Regions from separate parts of the Streptomyces sp. NPDC015346 genome, predicted to be linked through region 1. Evidence: riboswitches for the same ligand, from Rfam matches in the RefSeq annotation. Region 1 holds a riboswitch; each other region holds the start of a gene.
The links. A riboswitch is a leader RNA that binds a small molecule or an ion and turns the genes downstream of it on or off. The one in region 1 is predicted to bind cobalamin.
Positions count from the first base shown of each region.

Region 2: linked by a shared signal. The riboswitch ahead of ACF06X_RS05670 (cobalamin biosynthesis protein) and the one ahead of ACF06X_RS13320 (energy-coupling factor ABC transporter permease) in region 1 are both predicted to bind cobalamin.
Region 3: linked by a shared signal. The riboswitch ahead of cobN (cobaltochelatase subunit CobN) and the one ahead of ACF06X_RS13320 (energy-coupling factor ABC transporter permease) in region 1 are both predicted to bind cobalamin.
Region 4: linked by a shared signal. The riboswitch ahead of ACF06X_RS12305 (FecCD family ABC transporter permease) and the one ahead of ACF06X_RS13320 (energy-coupling factor ABC transporter permease) in region 1 are both predicted to bind cobalamin.

Region 1 covers NZ_JBIBTW010000003.1:551,643-555,553, reverse strand. The annotation lists gene dhaK (dihydroxyacetone kinase subunit DhaK) at 1-651, shown strand, start outside; gene dhaL (dihydroxyacetone kinase subunit DhaL) at 668-1,300, shown strand; gene dhaM (dihydroxyacetone kinase phosphoryl donor subunit DhaM) at 1,297-1,701, shown strand; cobalamin riboswitch at 1,749-1,973, shown strand; gene ACF06X_RS13320 (energy-coupling factor ABC transporter permease) at 2,002-2,736, shown strand; gene ACF06X_RS13315 (energy-coupling factor ABC transporter substrate-binding protein) at 2,736-3,128, shown strand; gene cbiQ (cobalt ECF transporter T component CbiQ) at 3,135-3,884, shown strand; gene ACF06X_RS13305 (ATP-binding cassette domain-containing protein) at 3,881-3,911, shown strand, end outside.
Region 2 covers NZ_JBIBTW010000001.1:1,250,619-1,254,529, reverse strand. The annotation lists gene ACF06X_RS05680 (anion permease) at 348-1,604, shown strand; gene ACF06X_RS05675 (hypothetical protein) at 1,617-1,838, shown strand; cobalamin riboswitch at 1,960-2,098, shown strand; gene ACF06X_RS05670 (cobalamin biosynthesis protein) at 2,133-3,095, shown strand; gene ACF06X_RS05665 (cobyric acid synthase) at 3,092-3,911, shown strand, end outside.
Region 3 covers NZ_JBIBTW010000012.1:30,442-34,352, reverse strand. The annotation lists gene ACF06X_RS32090 (precorrin-2 C(20)-methyltransferase) at 1-404, opposite strand, end outside; gene ACF06X_RS32085 (precorrin-8X methylmutase) at 401-1,042, opposite strand; gene ACF06X_RS32080 (cobalamin biosynthesis protein CobG) at 1,057-2,367, opposite strand; cobalamin riboswitch at 2,414-2,548, shown strand; gene cobN (cobaltochelatase subunit CobN) at 2,587-3,911, shown strand, end outside.
Region 4 covers NZ_JBIBTW010000003.1:305,767-309,677, reverse strand. The annotation lists gene ACF06X_RS12315 (ABC transporter substrate-binding protein) at 1-58, opposite strand, end outside; gene ACF06X_RS12310 (ABC transporter ATP-binding protein) at 69-854, opposite strand; gene ACF06X_RS12305 (FecCD family ABC transporter permease) at 854-1,960, opposite strand; cobalamin riboswitch at 2,064-2,211, opposite strand; gene ACF06X_RS12300 (DHA2 family efflux MFS transporter permease subunit) at 2,303-3,802, opposite strand.

The DNA.
Region 1 (3,911 bases):
ATGGCCGCCGAGCTCGCCGAGGACGAGGGCATCCAGATCGCCAAGGTGCTGGTGAACGACGACGTGGCGGTCACCGACAGTCTGTACACGGCCGGGCGGCGCGGGACCGGGGCGACCCTCTTCGTGGAGAAGATCGCCGGCGCCGCGGCGGAGGAGGGCGCGCCGCTGGAGCGGGTCGAGGCGATCGCGCGGCGGGTGAACGAACGCTCGCGCTCCTTCGGGGTGGCGCTGAGCGCCTGCACCACACCCGCCAAGGGCGGTCCCACCTTCGACCTGCCCCCGGGCGAGCTGGAGTTGGGGATCGGGATCCACGGCGAGCCGGGGCGCGAGCGGCGGCCGATGATGACCTCGGGCGAGATCGCGGACGTCGCCGTCGATGCCGTACTGGAGGACCTGCGGCCGTCCGGGCCGGTTCTCGCCCTGGTGAACGGGATGGGCGCCACACCGCTGCTCGAACTGTACGGCTTCCATGCCGAGGTGCAGCGGGTGCTGAACGAACGCGGGGTGCCGGTCGCCCGGGCCCTGGTGGGGAACTACGTGACCTCGCTGGACATGGCCGGCTGCTCGGTGACGCTGTGCGAGGCCGACGAGGAGATCCTGCGCCTGTGGGACGCGCCCGTGCGGACGCCCGCCCTGCGCTGGGGCCGGTGACGAGGGGATGACGGACATGAGCGACATGAACGGGCCGGAAAGCGGGGGCGCGCTCGACGCCGCCTTCTTCACTCGCTGGCTCACCGCCGCCGCGGCGGCCGTCGACCGCGAGGCCGACCGCCTGACCGAGCTCGACTCGGCGATCGGCGACGCCGACCACGGCGCCAACCTCAAGCGCGGCTTCGCCGCCGTACGGGACGTACTGGACAAGGAGCCGCCCCCGACGCCGGGGGCCGTACTCATCACCGCCGGACGGCAGTTGATCTCCACCGTCGGCGGCGCCTCCGGGCCGCTGTACGGGACGTTGCTGCGCCGGACCGGCAAGGAGCTCGGCGAATCCGCGACCGTGACCAGGGAGGAGCTGGCGGCCGCGCTGAGCGCCGGGGTCGCCGCCGTGAGCCGGCTCGGCGGGGCTCAGGCCGGTGACAAGACGATGCTGGACGCGCTCTTCCCGGCCGCCGAGGCGCTGGGCGAGTCCTTCGACGCGGCCCGGGACGCGGCCGAGCGGGGCGCCCTCGCGACCGTGCCGCTCCAGGCGCGCAAGGGCAGAGCCAGCTATCTGGGCGAGCGGTCGATCGGGCACCAGGACCCGGGCGCGACCTCGTCGGCGCTGCTGATCGCCGCCCTCGCGGAGGTGGCGACCGGATGAGCGGGCCGGTGGGGATCGTGCTCGTCTCGCACAGCGCGGCCGTGGCCCACGCCGTCGCCGAACTGGCCCAGGGGCTCGCGGGCGGCGGGGCGACCGCGCCGATCGCCCCGGCGGGCGGCACCCCGGACGGCGGCCTCGGGACCAGCTCGGAGCTGATCGTCGAGGCGGCGGAGGCGGTCGACCGGGGCGCCGGAGTGGCCCTGCTCGTCGATCTGGGCAGCGCCGTACTGACCGTCAAGGCGCTCCTGGCGGAGGAGGACGAGCTGCCCGAGGGGTCCCGGCTCGTGGACGCCCCGTTCGTCGAGGGCGCCGTCGCGGCCCTCGTCACGGCCTCGGCCGGCGGGGACCTGGACGCGGTGGTGGCGGCGGCCTCGGAGGCGTACGGCTACCGGAAGGAATGAGCGGAACAGGTCGCGAGGCGCTCGTCACAGAGCGCCTCGGACCGCACCCGTGTTGTGATGTACCTGGTCAACCCACTAATGTCGCAGGGCCTTGGTGTACGGGAAACCGGTGCGGTACCGGTGCGGCCCTCGCCACTGTGATCGGGAAGTCCGGCTCCATCCCCCCGGGGAAGCCACTGCACCGCCGCGGGAGACCGTTGCGGTGTGGGAAGGCGGAGTCGCGGCGGCATGACCCGTCAGCCAGGAGACCGGCCAAGGTGCGTTGTCCATCCACGAGGTGCTGGAGAGGGTCTCCCAACCATGCATATAGCCGAGGGGTATCTGCCCCCTGTGCACGCCGCCGCCTGGGGCGTCGCGTCCGCTCCGTTCGTCGTCCACGGCGTCCGCGCGCTGACCCGCGAGGTCAGGTCCAATCCCGAGTCGACCCTGTTGCTCGGTGCGTCCGGTGCGTTCACCTTCGTCCTGTCCGCGCTCAAGATTCCGTCCGTCACGGGGAGTTGTTCCCACCCCACCGGCACGGGCCTGGGGGCGATTCTGTTCCGGCCCCCGGTGATGGCGGTCCTGGGCACCATCACCCTGCTCTTCCAGGCGCTGCTGCTGGCGCACGGCGGGCTGACCACGCTCGGCGCCAACGTCTTCTCGATGGCGATCGTCGGACCGTGGGCGGGGTACGGAACGTACTGGCTGCTGCGCCGCTCCGGCGTGCCGCTCATGGTGAGCGTGTTCTTCGGCGCGTTCGTCGCCGATCTGTCCACGTACTGCGTGACCAGCGTGCAGCTCGCGCTGGCCTTCCCCGATCCGGGCAGCGGTGTCATCGGCGCGCTGGCCAAGTTCGGCGGGATCTTCGCCGTCACGCAGCTGCCGCTCGCCGTCAGCGAGGGCCTGCTCACGGTGCTCGTGATGCGCCTGCTCACGCAGTCCAGCAAGGGGGAGCTGACCCGCCTGGGGATCCTGCTCCCCGGCACCCGCAAGACCGGGACCCCGACCGAGACCGGGACCGGGACCGGGACCAAGACGGCGGAGGCGAGTGCCTGATGAGCCGGAACGCGAAGATCAACACAGCTCTGCTGCTCGTCGTCGCGGCGCTCGCGGTGCTCCCTCTCCTGCTGGGTCTGGGGGACCACAAGGAGGAGCCGTTCGCCGGGGCCGACGCCGAGGCGGAGACGGCCATCACCGAGATCGACCCCGACTACGAGCCGTGGTTCAGCCCGCTGTACGAGCCGCCGTCCGGCGAGGTCGAGTCGGCGCTGTTCTCGCTCCAGGCGGCGCTGGGGGCCGGGGTGCTCGCGTACTACTTCGGCCTGCGGCGCGGCCGTCGGCAGGGCGAGGAGCGCGCGCTGGCCGCGGCGGCCACACCGGTCGGCACGGACACCACGGTCGCCACGGACGCCCCGAAGGTGACACGCGCCGCCACGGGCGACGAGTAACCGCCGGTGCTGCCGATCGACGCGGCGGCGCACAGCAGTCGCTGGCGCCGCCGTCACCCGTGCGAGAAGGCCGTCCTCGGCTTCGGTCTGACCCTGTCGGCGGTCTGTCTGCCGCCGTGGCCCGGTGCCGTGCTCGTCGCGGCGGCCACCCTCGTGGTGCTCCTGGGCCCGGCCGGTGTGCCGGGGCGTCAGCTGTGGCGCGCGTTCCGCATCCCGCTGGGGTTCTGCGTGACGGGCGCGGTTCCGCTGCTGTTCGAGGTGGGCGGGGCCCGCGGGCTCGTCGCGCTCGCACCGGACGGGCCGGTGCACGCGGGCGAGTTGCTGCTGCGGACGTCGGCCGCCTCCCTGGGGGTGCTGCTGTTCGCGTTCACCACACCCGTCTCGGACGTGCTGCCGCGACTGGTGCGGGCGGGGGTGCCGGCGCCGGTCGTGGACGTCGCCCTGGTGATGTACCGGATCAGCTTCCTTCTCCTGGACGCGATGTCCAAGATCCGGCAGGCGCAGGCGGCCCGGCTCGGGCTGACCTCCCGGGCGGCGGCCTGGCGCTCGCTCGCCGGGCTCGGCGCGACGGCGTTCGTGCGCGCCTTCGACCGGGCGCAGCGCCTGCAGGCGGGGCTCGCCGGGCGGGGTTACGACGGGACCCTGCGGGTCCTGGTGCCCGAGGCGGCGGTCTCGGGCCGGTTCCTCGCCGCGACGGCCGGCCTCCTCGCCGGTCTCGTCGCCCTCACCCTCGTACTGGAAAGGTCCCTGCCGTGAGTGTCGCGTCGCCTGTCCTGAGGTCGC
Region 2 (3,911 bases), on a different contig from region 1:
GACCGAGGCCTCGACCGCGACCGCCGCACGGCGACCCGGCCCCCTCTCCGGGGTGACATGGATCTCCTCCTGCGGGTCCCCCGGTCGGCTGACACCGCCCCGCGGCGTCCACGTGGTGACACGGGACGGGAGGGGCGGAAGCGGAGCATGTCGCATCCGCCCCGCAACCGCCCGGATTACCCCGGGTCGCACGGTGACCACATCGTGGACAGGCGGCCCGCCGAACCCGTAAGCGGAATCCCTGGACCCTGGATCGGGTCACCACACCGCCCGGCCCAGTTCATCTTCCGTTCACCCAGGTTGCTTACGTTCGACCAGCCACTGACGTCGAACGATTGCCTGGGTAAATGGAACACATCACGCTGCTGCTCGCGATTGTGGTCGTGACAGCTCTCGTGTTCGATTTCACGAACGGTTTCCACGACACCGCCAACGCGATGGCGACGACCATCTCGACCGGTGCCCTCAAGCCCAAGACGGCGGTGGCCATGTCCGCCGTGCTCAACCTGGTCGGCGCGTTTCTGTCGGTGGAGGTTGCCAAGACGATCTCCAAGGGACTCGTCAACGAGGAGGGCATCCAACCGGAAGTCATCCTCGCCGCGCTCGTCGGCGCGATCCTCTGGAATCTGCTGACCTGGCTGGTCGGTCTGCCGTCCAGCTCCTCCCACGCCCTGATGGGCGGCCTCATCGGCGCGACCATCGCCTCGATCGGCCTCAGTGGCGTCAACGGCGGCGTCGTCGTCACCAAGGTGCTCATCCCGGCGATCGCCGCCCCGCTGGTCGCCGGCCTGGCCGCGATGCTCGCCGCCCGCCTGACGTACCGGCTCGACCGGAACGCCGGCAAGAAGACCACCGAGAAGGGCTACCGCGCCGGTCAGATCGCCTCCGCCGGTCTCGTCTCGCTCGCCCACGGCACCAACGACGCCCAGAAGACGATGGGCATCATCACGCTCGCGCTGGTCGCCGGCGGCGTCCTCGTCCCCGGCTCGAACCCGCCCGTCTGGGTCATCGTCTCCGCCGGTGTGGCGATCGCGCTCGGCACCTACCTCGGCGGCTGGCGCATCATCCGCACGATGGGCAAGGGCCTCACCGACCTCCAGCCGCAGCAGGGCTTCGCCGCCCAGACCAGCGCGGCCACGGTCATCCTGGCCTCCTCCAGCCTGGGCTTCTCCCTCTCGACCACGCACTCCTGCTCCGGCGCCGTCATGGGCGCGGGCCTGGGCCGCAAGGGCGGTGTCGTCCGCTGGTCGACCGCCACCCGGATGTTCGTCGCCTGGGGCCTGACCCTGCCGGCCGCGGGCCTGGTCGGAGCCGGCGCCGAGTACGTCGCCCGGCAGGGCGACTGGGGCGTCTACACCGTCGCGGCCTTCCTGGTCGCCTCCTGCGTCGCCATCTGGCTCGTCTCCCGCCGCCAGGTGGTCGACCACACCAATGTCAACGACGTGGAGACCGAGCCCGCGGGCGTCGTGACGACCGCCATCGCGGCCGTCACCCCGCCGCCGACCGCTGCCGTCGCCGCCTTCGCGGACGAGGACCTGAAGACCACCATCCCCTCGCCGGCCCCCGCGGACCCGGCAGCCCCCGCAGCCTCGGCCGCGGTGTAAGGAACGAACGACATGAAGATCGACTGGGCAGCTCTCGGCTCCGTCTTCGGAGTCAGCCTCGTGGCGACCGTCGCCCTCGTGGGCCTCTTCACCCTCGGCATCGTCGGCCTCTCCAAGCAGGAGGAGGCCGCCGCCCAGGGAGGCTCGGCCACCCTGGCGCGTACCGGCGCGTACGCCTGTTTCGCCCTGTGCGCGGCGGCCGTCGTGTACGGAATCTCTCTCATCGTGGCCTGACGGAACAGGCTCCGACGACCGGGCGGGCCGCACCTTCGGGTGCGGCCCGCCCGTTCGTCGCGCGTGGGCGTCGTGTGGGGCTGCGCACACTCTCGCGCCGCAGGTCACAGGCGAGTTGACGGGTGTTCGCACACGTGGTGGACTTCCGGGGCCATTACGGCGGCAGAAGAGGAAGTCCGGTGCGAATCCGGCGCGGTCCCGCCACTGTGACCGGGGAAGACCCCCGGGAGCCAGGAACTCTCACCGCCGGTCACGTCGAGCCAGGGCGCGGACCCTGAGTGAGGACACAGCGCCATGCCCGGCCGCTCCGCAGCCACAGGTGTATTCGCGTACGGTGCCGCCGCCGGTCTGGCCGCGGACCTGCTCCTCGGCGATCCCCGCCGCGGCCATCCGGTCGCCGCCTTCGGACGGACCGCCGCGGCCGTCGAGAGGCTTCTCTGGCGCGACCACCGTGGGTGGGGCGCGCTGCACACCGCCGTCTGCGCCGGCGGCACGGCCGCCCTGGGCGCCCTCGCGGCCCGTACGGTACGGGGCCGGCGCACCGCGTCGGTCGCCCTGACCGCCGCCTCCGTCTGGGCCGTCGTCGGCGGTACGACCCTGGGCCGGGAGGCCCGCGCCATCGGCGAGGCGCTGAGCGACGGGGACCTCGACACGGCCCGCGAGCGCCTCCCCCACCTGTGCGGGCGCGACCCGCACTCCCTGGACGGCCCGGCGATGGCCCGCGCGGTCGTGGAGTCCGTCGCCGAGAACACCTCCGACGCGGTCGTGGGCGCCCTCGTCTGGGGGTCCGTCGCCGGCGTACCGGGCCTGGTCGGCTTCCGGGCCGTGAACACCCTGGACGCGATGGTCGGCCACAAGTCCCCCCGCTACCGCCGCTTCGGCTGGGCCTCGGCCCGCCTCGACGACCTCGCCGGCTGGCCGGGGGCGCGGCTGACGGCCGTACTCGCCACGGTCGGGGGCGGCGATCCCCGCGGGGCGCTGCGGGCGTGGCGCGCCGACGCCGCCAAGCACCCCAGCCCCAACGCGGGCCCGGTCGAGGCCACCTTCGCGGGGGCACTCGGCGTACGGCTCGGCGGGACGTTGTCGTACGGCGGGCGGGTCGAACACCGGCCGGTGCTCAACGGGGAGGGCCGGGACGTGGACGTGGCGGACATCGAGCGGGCGGTACGGCTGTCGCGCCGGGTGACCGGGCTGACGCTGGCGGCCTGTGTCGGCGGACGGCTGGTCAGGGAAGCGATCAAGCGGAGGCGGATATGAGCGGCGGACTGCTGGTCGCCGGCACGACCTCGGACGCGGGAAAGAGCGTCGTCACGGCCGGCATCTGCCGCTGGCTGGTGCGCCGGGGCGTGAAGGTCGCCCCCTTCAAGGGGCAGAACATGTCCCTGAACTCCTTCGTGACGAGGGAGGGCGCGGAGATCGGCCGGGCGCAGGCCATGCAGGCGCAGGCCGCGCGGGTGGAGCCGACCGCGCTGATGAACCCCGTCCTGCTCAAGCCGGGCAGCGACCGCTCCAGCCAGGTCGTGCTGATGGGGAAGCCGGTCGGCGAGCTGAGCGCCCGCGGCTACCACGGAGGCAGGCAGAGGGAACTGTTCGAGCCGGTCCTGGCGTGCCTGGAGGAGCTGCGGGGCACGTATGACGCCGTGATCTGCGAGGGGGCGGGCAGTCCGGCCGAGATCAACCTGCGGCGCACGGACATCGTGAACATGGGCATCGCGCGGGCCGCGCGGCTGCCGGTCCTGGTGGTCGGCGACATCGACAGGGGCGGGGTGTTCGCCCAGTTCTTCGGGACGACGGCGCTGCTGAGTCCGGAGGACCAGTCGCTCGTGGCCGGGTATCTGGTGAACAAGTTCCGTGGTGACGTGACCCTCCTCGAGCCGGGCCTGGACATGCTGCTCGGCCTGACCGGCCGCCGGACGTTCGGTGTCCTGCCGTACGCGCACGGCCTCGGCATCGACGAGGAGGACGGCCTGCGGGTGTCGCTGCGCGGCACCGTCCGCGAGTCGGTCGTGGCGCCGCCGGTCGGCGAGGACGTGCTGCGGGTCGCGGTCTGCGCCGTACCGCTGATGTCCAACT
Region 3 (3,911 bases), on a different contig from region 1:
GGGATGACCTCGGTGTCGTAGCGGTGGGCGAGCCGCTTGTGCATGTGCTGGTACGAGCCGTAGAAGAGCGGGTCGCCCTCGGCGAGGACCGCGACCGTGCGGCCGGCGTCCAGGTGCGCGGCCAGCCGCTCCGACGCCTCCTCGTAGAAGTCGTCGAGCGCGCCGCGGTAGCCGCCGGGGTGGTCGGTGGTCTCCACGGTGAGCGGGTACATCAGCCGCTCCTCGACGTGGTCCTCGCGGATGTGCTCGGCGGCGATCGAGCGGGCGATGGAGCGGCCGTGGCGGGCCGAGTGGTAGGCGATCACGTCGGCCGAGGCGATGGCCTTCACGGCCGCCACGGTCATCAGGTTCGGGTCGCCGGGGCCGAGACCCACCCCGTACAGCTTGCCCTTCACCGCGGTCATGCCTGGATCTCCGCTTCGGTCGCTATGGCGTTGACGGCGGCGGCCGTCATCGCGCTGCCGCCGCGCCGGCCCCGTACGACGAGGTGGTCGAGACCCAGCTCACGCCCCCGGTCGGCGAGGGCGTCCTTGGACTCGGCGGCGCCGATGAAGCCGACCGGGATGCCGAGGACGGCCGCGGGGCGGGGCGCGCCCTTGGCGATCATCTCCAGGAGGTGGAAGAGCGCGGTGGGGGCGTTGCCGATGGCGACGACGGAGCCTTCGAGGCGGTCGCGCCAGAGTTCGAGGGCGGCGGCGCTGCGCGTGGTGCCGAGCTCGGCGGCGAGGGCGGGCACGGAGGGGTCGGAGAGGGTGCAGATCACCTCGTTGTCGGCGGGCAGCCGCTTGCGGGTGACTCCGCTCGCGACCATCTGCGCGTCGCAGAGGATCGGCGCGCCGGCGCGCAGGGCCTCCCGGGCGCGGGCGACGACCTGCGGGGAGTAGGCGATGTCGCGTACGAGGTCGGTCATGCCGCAGGCGTGGATCATCCGCACCGCGACCTGGGCGACGTCGGCGGGCAGCCCCGCGAGGTCCGCCTCGGCGCGGATCGTGGCAAAGGACTGGCGGTAGATCTCCGCGCCGTCCTTCTCGTAGGCGAACATCGTGTCGTTCTCGCTCATCTCGTTGTACGGGCGGTGGTACGGGCCGTTGCGACCGCTTCGGTCAGGGAGGTACGGGGGGTGGGGGCGCCGTCGACCAGGTACCGGCCGTCGGCGGTGGCGACGACGTCGACCCAGGTGCCGTGCGGGCCGGTCGGGTGGCCGCAGCGCCGCTCGCAGCCGGAGAAGTGGACGGGGAGGCCGCCGCGACCGGGCACGGCGTCGGCGCGGACGTCGGCGAGGGCCTTGCCGCACCCGGGGCGTCCGGTGCAGGCGCCGACGCCGACCCACGGGGAGCGGGGGTCGGTGATCAGGCCGAGGGCCGCCAGTTCGGCGAGGCGCTCCTCGGCGGCGGCGCGGTCGGGGAAGCCGGTGACGACGGCTCCCCGCCACGGGGTGAGCCGGACCTCGCCACCGGTGGCGGCCAGGGCGCGCAGCTGTTCGGCGGTCAGTCGGCCGAGGGGCGCGAGGACGGAGACGGCGCTCTCGCCGAGCACCCCGGGCGCGGGCGGTTCACCGTGCGGGAGTTCCGGCGTGGGTACGGGCTCCGCCGCGACCCCGGCCCGGGCGAGCGCCCCCGCCAGGTCCGGCTCATGCCCCTCGGGCAGCTCCCGCACCCGCCAGGCACCGTTCCCCGCGCCGTGGGCGGCGACCAGAAACGCCTCGGCGGCGGCAAGCGCGGCCCGGGGCGCGTCGGAGGCGGCGACCCGGAAGACCTGAGAGCCGACACGGAGGAACGCGCCGGGGTCGTGGTCGCCCTCCTCACCCTCCTCGCCGGCCGCCGAGGCCCCCGCTGCGATCAAGGTCACATCTCCGCCGAGACCGGCCACGTCCCCGCGCCCGTCGTCCAGGACGAAGAGAAAACGGCCGGAAAGGGCCGCCGTCCACTCCCGCCCGCACAGCAGCGCGTCCAGCTCTCGGGCCCACAACTGCACGTCGGCGGCGCCCAGTCCGCCGTGTCCGTCCAGTCCGGCGGTCGGCGAGGCCACCACGTTCCGGACGCGTTCATGGGTCGCGGAGGGCAGCAGCCCCGCCTCGGCCAGAAGAGCGCCGAGCTCCGCCCCGCACCCCTCCCCGAGCCCCCGCAGCTCCACGTTCCCCCGCGAGGTGACGCTGACCCGCCCGTCTCCCATACCCTCCGCCGCCGCGGCCAGAACCTCCACCTGATGAGCCGTCAACAAGCCTGCGGGCAAGCGGAGTCGAGCCAGACGGCCATCATCGGCGGCGTGCAGCCGGAGCGCCCCGGGGCAGGCGTCACCGCGGTCCCGTATGCGAGGTTCGCCCTGGTTGGGCGTGGTGGGTGGGGTGGGCGGCATGGCGGCGAGCATACCCACGTGGTTCCGGGTGACCCTCCGGGCCGCCGGGCGCAGGATCTACTATGCAGACGGCATGGGGTCCCCGACCCCGGGGAGGAAGCCCGGTGAGAATCCGGCGCGGTCCCGCCACTGTGAGCCCGGCCCGGAACCACGGGGCGGGTGAGTCAGGAACTCCCGCCGTCCACACGACCACCCGGGGCGCGGACAACCCCGAGGAAGGCCTGCGCTCGCATGCGAATTCTGTTGCTGTCGCACTCCGACACGGACCTGCTCAGTGCCCGCGCGGCCGGCGGGCCGGTCGCGTACCGGTTCGCCAATCCCTCCCGGCTCGGGATCGACGAGCTGCCCGGCCTTCTCGACGGCGCCGACCTCGTCCTCGTACGCCTTCTCGGCGGTCTGCGGGCCTGGGACGAGGGGCTTCAGGCGCTGCGTGCCGCCGGCAAGCCGCTGGTCGTGCTCTCCGGCGAACAGGCCCCCGACGCGCAGCTCATGGAGGCCTCCACGGTCCCCGTCGGCGTGGCCACCGAGGCCCACGCCTATCTCGCGCACGGCGGCCCCGCCAACCTGGAGCAGCTGGCCCGGTTCCTCTCCGACACCGTGCTGCTCACCGGCCACGGCTTCGAGGCGCCGGCCGCCGCGCCCACCTGGGGTCCGCTGGAGCGGGAGTCGAGGAACGACGGCGGCCCCACGATCGCCGTGCTCTACTACCGCGCCCACCACATGAGCGGGAACACGGCCTTCGTCGGCTCCCTCTGTGACGCGATCGAGGACGCCGGCGCCCGCGCCCTACCGCTCTACGTCGCCTCGCTGCGCGCCCCCGAGCCCGAGCTTCTCGACGCCCTGCGCGGCGCGGACGCGATCGTCACCACCGTCCTCGCCGCCGGTGGCACCAAGCCCGCACAGGCGCAGGCGGGCGGCGACGAGGAGGCCTGGGACGCGGGCGCGCTGGCCGCCCTCGACGTACCGATCCTGCAGGCGCTCTGCCTCACCGGCTCGCGCTCCGCGTGGGAGGAGAACGACGAGGGTCTCTCCCCGCTGGACGCCGCCAGCCAGGTCGCCGTGCCCGAGTTCGACGGCCGGCTGATCACCGTCCCCTTCTCCTTCAAGGAGATCGACGAGGACGGCCTGCCCTCCTACGTCGCCGACGCCGAGCGGGCCGCCCGGGTCGCCGGGATCGCCGTGCGCCACGCCCGGCTGCGGCACATCCCCACCGCCGAGAAGCGCCTGGCGCTCGTCCTCTCCGCGTACCCGACGAAGCACTCGCGGATCGGCAACGCGGTCGGCCTCGACACTCCCGCTTCCGCCGTCGCCCTGCTGCGGCGCCTGCGCGAGGAGGGGTACGACTTCGGTCCGGTCGAGGAGATCCCCGGCCTCGTCTCCGGCGATGGCGACGAGCTGATCTACGCCCTGATCGAGGCCGGTGGCCACGACCAGGACTGGCTGACCGAGGAGCAGCTGGCGAAGAACCCCGTCCGTATCCCGGCCGCCGACTACAAGCGCTGGTACGCGACCCTGCCCGAGGAACTGCGTACGCACGTCGAGGAGCACTGGGGCCC
Region 4 (3,911 bases), 250 kb from region 1:
CGGCGAGCACGAGAGCGCCGGGGCGTACGAGAGCGGCGGGGCGTACGGGAGAGGGCATGGATGGCTCCTTACGAGGCGGGGCGAGCGGACGGGAGTCGGTCGAAGAGCAGCTGCAGGGCCCCGGATTCGGGGTGCGGCACGCGGTGCGCCCGTACGCCGAAGACCTCGGCCAGCAGGTCGGGGGTGAGCACGTCGTGCGGAGCGCCGGAGGCGACGATCCGGCCGTGCTGGATCACGTACAGCAGGTCGCAGTGGACCGCGGCCAGGTTGAGGTCGTGGAGTGCGGTGAGCACGGTGAGCCGGCTGTCCCGCACCAGGGACAGCACTTCCAACTGCTGGGCGATGTCGAGGTGGTTGGTGGGCTCGTCGAGGACGAGCACCTGGGGCTGCTGGGCCAGCGCGCGGGCGATCAGGACCCGCTGCTTCTCCCCGCCCGAGAGCGTGAGGAAGCCGCGGTCGGCGAGGTGGGCGGCGCCGACCCGAGCCAGCGCGGCCTCGCATGCCCGCCGGTCCTCGGCCGTGGTGCGGGCAGCCGCGCTCTGGTGCGGCAACCGTCCCATCGCCACGACCTCGGTGACCGTGAAGTCGAACTCGGCGACGGACTCCTGGGGAAGGGCGGCCAGGCGCCGGGCGCCCTCACGCGCGCTCATCGCGTGCAGATCCCGCCCGTCGAGCCGGACCGTACCGGCGGTCGGGCGCAGCGCCCGGTAGACGCAGCGCAGCAGGCTGGACTTGCCGCTGCCGTTGGGTCCGACCAGCCCGACGAGCCGGCCTCCGCCCACCCGTAGGGTGACGTCCTCCACCAGCTTCGCGCCCGCGAGCTCCACCGTCAGGTCGTCGATGTCGATCCTCATCACGCGCCTCCGAAGCTGTACGAGCGGCGTCTCATCAGCAGGACGAAGCACGGCACGCCGATCACGGCGGTCAGGACTCCCACCGGAAGTTCGGTCGGCGCCATCACGAGGCGCGAGAGGATGTCCACCCAGATCATCAGCACCGCGCCCACCAGCGGTGCGACGGCCAGCACCCGGCGGTGGTCGGCGCCGACCAGCATCCGTACGCCGTGGGGAACCATCAGCCCCACGAAGCCGATCGCCCCGCTGACGGCCACGACGGCCCCGGTGACGGCCGCGGAGACCACGAAGAGCTCCTTACGGAGCCGTCCGGCGTCCACGCCCAGCGCGGCTGCCGTCTCGTCGCCCATGGCGAGCGCGTTCAGTCGGCGTGCCGACAGCGCGAGGTGGACGAGGCCGGCGAGCACGGCGCCGGCGGCGATGGGCAGGGAGGCCCAGTTGGCCCCGCCGAGGCTGCCGAGCATCCACATCATCGCGGAGCGGGCGGCCTCGCCGTGCTCGGCCGCGAAGACCATGAACGTGGTGACGGCCGAGAAGCCGTAATACATCGCGCTGCCCGTGAGGACCAGCCGCATCGGGGTCAGACCGCGAGGGGTGCGGGCGATCGCGTACACCAGCGTCATGGCGAGGAGCGCGGACAGGAACGCGGCGCTGGACAGTGCCCAGATGCCGAGCGCGCCCAGGGCGCCGAAGAGCAGGACGGCGTTGGCTCCGACGGCGGCGCCCGACGAGATGCCGAGGACGAACGGGTCGGCGAGCGCGTTGCGGACCATGGCCTGCACGGCGACGCCGACGGCCGAGAGCCCCGCGCCGACGACCGCGGCCAGCAGGGCGCGGGGGAAGCGCAGTTCCCAGACGATGGTGTACGCCGGCACCTCGTCCGCGGTGATCGCTCCGCCCGTCAGCCCTGACCAGAGATAGCGCATCACCTCGGCCCAGGAGAGTCCCGAAGCCCCGATCCCCGCCCCGCAGGCGAGCGAGACCACCAGCGCGACGCACAGGGCGACGAGGAGAGGCGGCAAGGGGACGCGTCGTGGCGGCGCCGGGCCGGTGCCTGTGCGGGGGGCGTCAGGCGGCGCGGCGATGCCGCTCTGTTCGACGGGTATGGCCACGGCGGATCGCCTTCGCCTCGGGCCGTGCCACGCGCCAGGGTGCGGCCGACGACGCGGTACGCCCGGCGCAGCGCCCTCTCGCAGTCCACGGCGAGTTGTCAGGAGCCTTCACCGCCGCGGGTAATCGGGCTCACGGAGTGACGGACCTGCGTACAGGTTCGTCACTCCGCCTACCGTTGCGGGTCAGCGCCGGACTTCGACCGGACTTCCCCCGCGGGGCGCCAGCAGCTTATCGCGCGCTCCTGGCGGTGCGCCGCCGGGGAAACCCGGCCCGTGACGAACCCGAGGCCCGCGGGCACATGCCGACAGCGCCCGCCGGGCCGGTCGTCCAGGGCGTCAGGTGGGTGTGTGGGCGGTTTCGTTCGTCGTGGTGCCGTCTTCGTCCTGGGCCTCCGACGCAGCGGGCTGTTGCGGAGCGGGCGGGGTGCGGACCAGCAGAGCGACCAGCACGGTCAGTCCGCCGAGTACGGCGCCGACGCCGAATCCCCACCGGATGCCCACGGCCAGGGCGCCGGTGGCATCGGCGCCCTCGGCTGCTGCCGTGGCGGCGTGTCCCGACATGACACTGATGACGAGGGCGGTGCCGGCGGCGGCCGAGACTTGTTGGAGCGAGCCCAGGATGGCGGACCCGTGCGCGTAGAGGTGAGGCGGCAGTACGGACAGCCCGGACGTGAAGATCGGCGTGAAGACGAACGCCATACCGACGCTCAGGGCCATGTGCAGGGCGAGCACCAGCCACGGTGAGGTGTGTTCGCCCGCGAAGGCGAACAGCGCGAGGCACAACGCTGTCAGTACGGCTCCGGGCATGACCAGGCGTGGTGCGCCGAGCCGGTCGTAGAGCTTGCCGACCTGCGGTCCGAGCAGGCCCATCGTCAGGCCGCCGGGGATGAGCAGCAGGCCGGTCTGCAGCGAGGTCAGGCCGCACACGTCCTGCAGGTAGATCGGCAGCAGGATGAACGCGCCCATCAGGCCCATGAACGCCAGGCACATCAGGACGAGCGCCACGGAGAAGTGACGGAATGTCAGGCTGCGCAGGTCCAGCAGCGGCGTGGACGAGCGCTGCAGTGACAGCTGTCGCCATACGAACAGGCCCACCAGCACGGCACCGGCCACGGTCGTGGCCGACGGCGGCAGGGTGTTCTGCTCCGCGTTCCCGGCGCCGAGCCCGCTCAGGCCGTAGACCAGGGCGCCGAAGCCCGCTGCCGCGAGGAGAACGGACAGCCAGTCGATCGGGCCGGCTTTCGGCTCACCGATGTTGACCAACCGGCGCAGGCCGAACAGGGCCATGGCTCCGGCGATGGGCAGCACGGCCAGGAACAACAGCCGCCATGACCCGAGTTGCAGCAGCACACCGGAGACCGCCGGGCCCAGGGCGGGTGCGACGGAGATGACGAGGGTGATGTTGCCCATGACCCGGCCGCGGTCGTGCGGGGGCACGAGGGTCATCAGTGTCGTCATGAGCAGCGGCATCATGACGGCGGTGCCGCTCGCCTGGATGACGCGGGCGGCCAGCAGCACAGGGAAGGCGGGCGCGGCCGCGGCCAGCGCCGTGCCGGTGAGGAACAGGGCCATGGCCACGCCGAAGGCCGTCCGAGTCGTCACGCGCTGGAGGAACCACCCCGTCACCGGGATGACGACGGCCATGGTGAGCATGAAGGCCGTGGACAGCCACCCAGCGGCCGCCGCGGTGACCTCGAACTCGCGCATGAGCCGCGGGATCGCATTGACCATGATCGTCTCGTTGAGGAGGACCACGAACGTGGACAGCACGAGAATCCGCAGCACGGCGGTGACGCGGGCGGGCGAGAGGGTGGGTGTTGCGTGTGGTGCGAGCATGGTGCCTTCCGTGAATGTGAGTGTCCTCCGCGGGGTGCGACACACTGACAGACCACGGCGGCGGGAAGAACTCATCGGTGTCACCCGATCCTGCCGGTGCCGCCGCCAA